2 regions of the Variovorax sp. dw_954 genome follow, and region 1 is predicted to be linked to the other one. Evidence: predicted binding sites of a transcription regulator. Region 1 holds the regulator's gene; the other holds the start of a gene.
What was found. Region 1 encodes sigma-54, which starts transcription at its own class of promoters, with help from an activator protein. Its sites were predicted from a motif close to TGGCANGNAANCTGCTTT; they were not measured.
Positions count from the first base shown of each region.

Region 2: HB681_RS04370 (transglutaminase family protein) is a predicted target of sigma-54. The motif match lies at 1,231-1,248, and genes of this name have one in related genera.

Region 1 is NZ_JAAVVD010000010.1:48,357-52,596, reverse strand. It holds gene lptB (LPS export ABC transporter ATP-binding protein) at 1-823, shown strand, start outside; gene HB681_RS17000 (RNA polymerase factor sigma-54) at 835-2,421, shown strand; gene HB681_RS16995 (UDP-glucose/GDP-mannose dehydrogenase family protein) at 2,796-4,163, shown strand.
Region 2 is NZ_JAAVVD010000002.1:259,974-264,213, reverse strand. It holds gene HB681_RS04375 (DNA internalization-related competence protein ComEC/Rec2) at 1-1,184, opposite strand, end outside; gene HB681_RS04370 (transglutaminase family protein) at 1,302-4,240, shown strand, end outside.

The DNA of each region.
Region 1 (4,240 bases):
CCTGATCGACACAGGCGGCGAGCCCTTGCTCGGGTCGGGTGGGGGCGCCGTCACGGCGGTCCCCGGCAACGGCAGCCGCCTCGACGCGCGCGGCCTGCAGAAGTCCTACGGCAGCCGCATGGTGGTCAAGGACGTGTCGCTCGGCGTGCAGAAGGGCGAAGTGGTCGGCTTGCTGGGCCCCAACGGCGCCGGCAAGACCACGTCCTTCTACATGATCGTCGGGCTGGTCCGGGCCGATGCCGGCGACATCACCATCGACGGCGAGCCGATCGCGCACATGCCGATCCACCGCCGCGCGCGCATGGGCCTGAGCTACCTGCCGCAGGAAGCTTCGATCTTCCGCAAGCTCACGGTCGAGCAGAACGTGCGCGCCGTGCTGGAGCTGCAATTCGAGACCAATGCCAACGGCAAGCGGGTGCCGCTCGGCAAGGCGCGCATCGAGGAGCGCCTGACCGAGCTCCTGAGCGACCTGCGCGTCGAACATCTGCGCGATTCCCCGGCACTGTCACTGTCGGGCGGCGAGCGCAGGCGCGTGGAAATCGCGCGGGCGCTGGCCACGCAGCCGCGCTTCATCCTGCTGGACGAGCCCTTCGCGGGGATCGACCCGATCGCCGTGATCGAGATCCAGCGGATCATCAGCTTCCTGAAGGGGCGCGGCATCGGCGTGCTCATCACGGATCACAACGTGCGGGAGACGCTGGGCATCTGCGATCACGCTTTCATCATCAGCGACGGGCAAGTGCTGGCACAAGGCACGCCTTCGGAGATCGTCGACAACGCGGAGGTACGCAGGGTGTACCTCGGCGAGCATTTCAGAATGTAGGGGCCTTCGGCATGAAGCAAGGCCTGTCGCTGCGCGTATCGCAGCACCTGGCACTGACGCCCCAATTGCAGCAGTCGATCCGGCTGCTGCAACTGTCGACGCTGGAACTGAGCCAGGAAGTCGAGCAGATGCTCGACGACAACCCGTTCCTCGAACGCACCGCGGAGGAGGCTGTGCGCGAGGAGTTCGGCCTCGAAGCCGCCGACGCGCCGCCGCCGCGTGACGACGACTTCGCCACCCCACCGATCGCCAACGGCGCGGACGGCCCTGCCTCCGCCACCGCGTCGAGCGAGGCGGATTCCGCCACCGCCGATGCGACCGCGGACGGCGTCTCCGACAGCGAGCCCGACTGGGGCGGCGACGGCACTGTCGACATGGTGCCCGACGACAGCGAATGGGGCGGCGACGCCCCCGCGCGCGCCAACAACCTGGGCGGCGACGAGCGCGCCGACGCCACCGAGCTGGCGCGCAGCCAGGAGTCGCTGCAGGCCTTCCTGCACCGCCAGGCCCTGGGCCTGCGCCTCGACGAGACCGACCGCGCCGCGCTGAGTTTCCTGATCGAGTCGCTCAACGACGACGGCTACCTGGAGGACTCGCTGCCTGCGCTGGCCTCGGGCCTGGCCGGCAACGACAACGACGAGTTCGACGAACTGGTGCATCGCTTCCAGATGGCGCTGGGCCTGCTGCAGAGCCTGGAGCCGGTCGGCGTGGGTGCGCGCGACCTGGGCGAATGCCTGGCGATCCAGTTGCGCGCGCTGGCGCGTGCCGATGAAGCCGAGGACGAGGAGCAGGTGCGCAAGGTCGCCATCGCCATCTGCAAATTGCCGATGGACCTGCTGGCCCGCCGCGACTTCAAGCGCCTGGCCACGCTCACCAAGAGCAACGAGGAACTGGTGCGCGCGGCGATGCAGCTCATCGCGCGGCTGGAGCCCAAGCCGGGCCGCCGCTTCGTCGACGTGGAGCGCAACGTGGTCGTGCCCGACGTGATCGTCACGCGCACCGGTCGCGGCGCCACGCTCAGGTTCCGCGTCATGCTCAACCCCGACGTCATGCCGCGCCTGCGCGTGCACGACATCTACGCCGGTGCGCTGAAGGCGCACAAGGGCGAGGGCAGCCAGGCGCTGTCGCAGCGGCTGCAGGAGGCACGCTGGTTCATCAAGAACATACAGCAGCGATTCGACACGATCCTGCGCGTAAGCAACGCCATCGTCGAGCGGCAGAAGAACTTCTTCGTGCACGGCGAACTGGCAATGCGGCCACTGGTGTTGCGCGAGATTGCCGACGAACTCGGGCTGCACGAGTCGACGATCAGCCGCGTGACGACCGCGAAGTACATGTCGACGCCCTACGGCACGGTGGAACTCAAGTACTTCTTCGGGTCGGCGCTGGGTACGGAGACCGGCGGGAATGCGTCCAGCACGGCGGTGCGGGCGCTGATCAAGCAGTTCGTGACGAGCGAGAACATCAAGAAGCCGCTGTCGGACAGCCAGATCTCGGACATGCTCAAGGAGCAGGGGATCGAGTGCGCGCGGCGGACGGTGGCGAAGTACCGCGAAGCACTGCGGATCGCGCCGGCGAATTTACGCAAGGCTTTGTAGTGCGTCCCAGCGTTGCAGTGCAATGTTGCAACCGCTTAGGCCTCCGCAAAAGTCGCTAACTTTCGTCAAGTTGTGGCTTGGTTGCGTTTGCAGCTTTCATGTCGCTCACAGGGGATGCGCGGGCCGGCACGCGCTGTGCCGCTACAATACATTTAGACATAATTGTTAGCGACCGCTATAACTCGGTAGTCACTGCGCGGATGGGCGCTACGCCTCCAACCACACGCAATCTTGTCCCGGCGGCCCGGACTTGTTTCAAGTCGCCCATAGGAACTCCGCGAACTGGTCCAAGACCCAGTTCGGTGAGTGCCTGAAAACCCATCGCTTGCTTCGGCGTGCTGCCTATTGCCGCAGGTCGATTTGATTTCGCATCCATGAACATCACCATCATCGGCACCGGCTATGTCGGGCTCGTCACTGGCGTCTGCCTGGCCGACCTCGGCAACCACGTTTTCTGCCTCGACCTCGACCCGGTCAAGATCCAGACGCTCAACAGCGGCGGCATCCCCATCTACGAGGCCGGCCTGGCCGACCTCGTGCACTCGAACGTGGCCGCCAAACGCCTGACCTTCTCGACCGACGTCGAGGCGGCCGTGGCGCATGGCGACGTGCAGTTCATCGCGGTCGGCACGCCGCCCGACGAAGATGGCAGCGCCGACCTGAAATATGTGCTGGCCGCGGCGCGCAGCATCGGGCGCAGCATGAACGCCTTCAAGGTCATTGTCGACAAGTCGACCGTGCCCGTGGGCACCGCGGAGAAAGTCGGCGCGGCCATCCGCGACGAACTTACGAAGCGCGGCATGGCCGACCAGCGCTTTGCCGTCGTCAGCAACCCTGAGTTCCTGAAGGAAGGCGCGGCCGTCGAGGATTTCATGCGCCCCGACCGCATCGTGCTGGGCGTGGATGACAACGACGATGGCCGAGACGCGCTCGCCGCCATGCGCAAGCTGTACGCGCCCTTCAACCGCAACCACGAGCGCATGCGCGTGATGAACGTGAAGTCCGCCGAGTTCACCAAGTACGCGGCCAACGCGATGCTGGCCACGCGCATCAGCTTCATGAACGAGCTGGCCAACCTGGCCGACAAGGTGGGCGCCGACATCGAGATGGTGCGCCAGGGCATCGGCTCCGACCCGCGCATCGGCTACAGCTTCCTGTACGCGGGCACCGGTTACGGCGGCAGTTGCTTTCCGAAGGACGTGCAGGCGCTGATGCGCTCCGCGGGTGAATACGGGCAGCGGCTGCAGGTGCTGGAATCGGTCGAGGCGGTCAACGACGCGCAGAAGCACGTCCTCGTGCGCAAGATATTCGAGCGCTTCGGCAATGATCTCCATGGCAAGACCTTCGCCGTGTGGGGCCTGGCCTTCAAGCCCAACACCGACGACATGCGCGAGGCGCCGAGCCGCGTGTTGCTGGGTGCGCTGGCCCGCGCCGGCGCGCGCATCGTGGCGCACGACCCGGTGGCGGTGCAGGAGACCCAGCGCGTGCTGCCGCAGGACTTTGCCGATGCGCCGGAGTGCATCGACCGCATCGAGTACGCGACCGACCCGATGGCCGCGTTGGCAGGTGCCGACGCGCTGGTCATCGTGACCGAGTGGAAAGCCTATCGAAGTCCCAACCTTGAGCGGCTCAAGGCGGTGATGAAAGCGCCGGTGATCTTCGATGGGCGCAATCTCTACGAGCCGGAGACGATGCGCGAGGCGGGCGTCAGCTATTTCGGCATCGGCCGAAACAGTTCCTGACCAAATCCGCCAGTTGGCCGGATCTGCGCGGGCGCAGGAGGATGGCGGTGTAGTTGATCGCGCTGGTTGCTCGCGGT
Region 2 (4,240 bases), on a different contig from region 1:
GTCAAGGCCCAGGGGTCGAGCGCGACCACCACCGCGCAGGTGCAGAGCCACAGGTTCGGCGCCGGCCACCGCCGGCCGGTGAGGCGCAGCAGCGCCAGCGTCGCCAGCATGCTCACCGTGCGTTGCGACGGCACGCCCCAGCCGCTGAACAGCGCATACAGCGCGGCCAGCAGCACGCCGCCGACCAGCGCAACCTGCGGCGCGGGCCATAGCAGCATGCAGCGCGTGCTGCGCCGCCACAGCGCTCCCACCAGCGCCGCGGCCAGCCAGGCGAACATGGTGATGTGGAGTCCCGAGATGCTCATCAAGTGCGCCACGCCCGTCGCGCGGAAGATGTCCCAGTCGGCGCGGTCGATCGCGCTCTGGTCGCCGGTGATGAGCGCGGCGATGACGCCGGCCGATCGCTTGTCGGCCACCCGCTCGAAGACCGCGTCGCGCACCCACTCGCGGGCGCGTTCTACCGGGTGCTGCCACGTCATGCCCAGGCGCATGGGCGGCGCGTCGTTGCTGCCGGCACGCACATAGCCGGCGGCGCGAACGCCCTGCTCCCACATCAGCAACTCGTAGTCGAAGCCGTGCGGGTTGAGGTTGCCGTGCGGTGCACGCAGTCGAACCGTCATGCGCCAGCGTTCGCCCGCGTGCAGTTCAGCCGGCATCGAGGGCGCCGGGGCCTGGTTCTCGTCTCGCACGGGCCGGCCCCACAGGCCCGTGTTCTCGGCGTACCAGCCGAGCGCAAGTTTCGTGGGCCATCCAGCAGGCCCGGTCGAAGGCGCCTCCCTGCCCACCCAGCGTGCCGATTCGACATCGAGCCGAAAACGCAAGGCGCCCTCGCCCCGCTGCGGCATCTGCGCGACGACCCCGACCACTTCCACGTCGCGCCCCTCGATGTCCGGATCCAGCGCCCCATCGGCATACAGCACGGCTCGCGTACCGGCCAGGCCAAAGGCCAGGGCGGCCCCCAAGAGCAGCGCGAGCAGCCCGGTCGCACGGGCACCCCGATGGCGCAGGCGTTGCAAGACCCACAAGGCAAACAACGCTGCCAATGCCATCGCCGCATAAACCGCGAGCGCCCACAGTTCCCGCTGCTGCAGTTGCAGCGCGGCGCCCAGCACCGACCCGGCCATCGCGGCAAAGGCCCACGGGCGGCGCTGGCCGGTGTCTTGTTCCTCCCCGACGGCCTCCATCAACGTCTCTTCCGCCCCACGTTTCCCACTCCGTCCCTTCGCGCTTTGGCGCGTTAATTGCTTGCTTGTGGGCTAGTATGCGTGCGCCACTGGCGCCCCTTCACGACACTTCAAAACATGTCCATTCACGCCGCGCTCCACCACGTCACCCACTACAAATACGACCGCCCCGTGCAATTGGGGCCGCAGGTTGTGCGACTGCGGCCCGCGCCGCATTGCCGCAGCAACGTCATCTCGTATTCGCTGCAAGTCGAGCCAGCCGATCATTTCGTCAACTGGATGCAGGACCCGTTCGCCAACTACCAGGCACGGCTGGTCTTCCCGGAAAAGACGCGCGAGTTCAAGGTTACCGTCGACCTCGTCGTCGAGATGGCGGTCTACAACCCGTTCGACTTCTTTCTGGAGCCGCAAGCGGAAAACTTCCCGTTCAAGTACACGGAATCGCAGGCAGAAGAGCTCGCGCCTTACCTCGTCAAGGACGAACCCACGCCGCTGTTCAAGGCCTACCTCGCCAAGGTCGACCGCAAGGAACAGCGCACCATCGACTTCCTGGTCGGCATCAACCAGCAGGTCCAGAAGGACATCAACTACCTGATCCGCATGGAGCCCGGCGTGCAGACGCCGGAAGAAACGCTGACCAATGCCAGCGGCTCCTGCCGCGACTCCGGCTGGCTGCTGGTGCAACTGTTGCGCCATTGCGGCCTGGCCGCGCGCTTCGTCTCCGGCTACCTGATCCAGCTCACGCCGGACGTGAAGGCGCTCGACGGCCCCAGCGGCACCACCGTCGACTTCACCGATCTGCACGCCTGGTGCGAAGTATTCCTGCCGGGCGCCGGCTGGATCGGCCTCGACGCCACCTCCGGCCTGCTGGCCGGCGAAGGCCACATCCCTCTCGCCTGCACGCCCACACCATCGAGCGCCGCGCCCATCGAAGGCGTGGTCGACGATGCCGAGGTCGACTTCGGCCACGAGATGAAGGTCACGCGCATCTACGAATCGCCGCGCGTCACCCTGCCCTACACCGACGAGCAATGGGCCGATGTGCTCAAGCTCGGCGAGGCGGTCGACAAGCGCCTGGTCGACGGCGACGTGCGCCTGACCATGGGCGGCGAGCCCACCTACGTGGCCACCAGCGACCGCGACGCGCCCGAGTGGAACACCGACGCGCTCGGCCCCACGAAGCGCGGCTATGCCACCGAACTCGTGCACAAGCTGCGCGCCGAATACGGCGACGGCGGCTTCCTGCACTTCGGCCAGGGCAAGTGGTACCCGGGCGAGCAATTGCCGCGCTGGGCCCTGTCGATCTTCTGGCGCACCGACGGCCAGCGCCTGTGGCACGACCCCGAACTGTTCGCCGACGAGCGCGTGCCCACGCACTACACCAGCGAAGACGCACGCCGCTTCACCACCGTGCTGGCCCACAAGCTGGGCCTGACCGAGCGCTTCATCCAGCCCGGCTACGAAGACGTCTACTACTACCTCTGGCGCGAACGTCGCCTGCCGGTCAACGTCGACGTGTTCGAGTCCAAGCTCGAAGACGAGATGGAACGCGTGCGCCTGCGCCGCGTGTTCACGCAGAAGCTCGACGCGGTCATCGGCTACATGCTGCCGATCGAACCAGCCAGCGCGGAAAGCGATGCACCGCCGCTCGAAGGCCCCGGCTGGAAGACCGGCCCCTGGTTCCTGCGCGACGACCGCCTGTTCCTCATTCCGGGCGACTCGCCGATGGGCTACCGCCTGCCGCTCGATTCGCAACCGTGGGCGAGCAAGGGCGACTACCCCTACCTGGTCGACCGCGACCCGACCGCACCCCGCGCCGCATTGCCGACGGCGGCCCAGTACCAGGCACGCTATGCCGCCACCGCGACCGCACCCGCGAGCGGCGCAGGCCTCGGCACGGCATACGCATCCGCCAATGGGGCAGGCCGCGGCACGGCCTATGCACCGGCCACCACGCCCGGCAGTGGAACCGGCGACCTGGCGTCCGTTCCTTATGCCTTCGGCACGCCGCCCGCAGCGGGCACGGCACTGAAGATGCAGGGCTCCGGCAAGCCCTCGCCCTTCGATGCCAGCATCGCGGACGGAACCCGCCAGCCACGTCGAGGCGAGTCGGCCCACTGGGTCACGCGCACCGCACTGTGCGTGGAAGTTCGCGACCCGCGCCGCGCCAACGGCCCGGCTGCGGAAAAGGTCGGCGCTGCCTCCGGCGTGCTCTACATCTTCATGCCGCCGCTGGCCCGCCTGGAGGACTACCTCGACCTGGTCGCGGCCGTCGAGGCCACGGCCACGCAGCTTGGCGTGAAGATCGTCATGGAGGGCTATCCGCCGCCGCGCGATCCACGCCTGAAGGTGCTGGCCGTCACGCCCGACCCCGGCGTGATCGAGGTCAACATCCACCCGGCCAACAACTGGAAGGAACTGGTCGACCACACCGAGTTCCTCTACAACGCGGCCTTCGAGACGCGCCTTTCGGCCGAGAAGTTCATGACCGACGGGCGCCACACCGGCACCGGCGGCGGCAACCACTTCGTGATGGGCGGCGCCACGCCGGCGGACAGCCCCTTCCTGCGCCGGCCCGAACTGCTCGCCAGCCTGCTGCTGTACTGGCACAACCATCCGTCGCTGTCGTACCTGTTCTCGGGCATGTTCATCGGCCCGACGAGCCAGGCGCCGCGCGTGGACGAGGCCCGCAACGACCAGGTCTACGAACTGGAGATCGCGCTCAAGGAAATCGCGAAGAACCGCGAGATCTACGGACAGAACATGCCGGCCTGGCTGGTCGACCGCACACTGCGCAACATCCTGATCGACGTGTCGGGCAACACGCACCGCAGCGAGTTCTGCATCGACAAGCTCTACTCGCCGGATTCGAGTACCGGCCGCCTCGGACTGCTGGAGCTGCGTGCCTTCGAAATGCCACCCCACGCGCGCATGAGCATCGCGCAGCAGTTGCTGATCCGCGCGCTGGTAGCCCGCTTCTGGGACGCGCCCTGCAAGGCGCCGATGACGCGCTGGGGCACCGAGCTGCATGACCGCTTCCTGCTGCCGACCTTCGT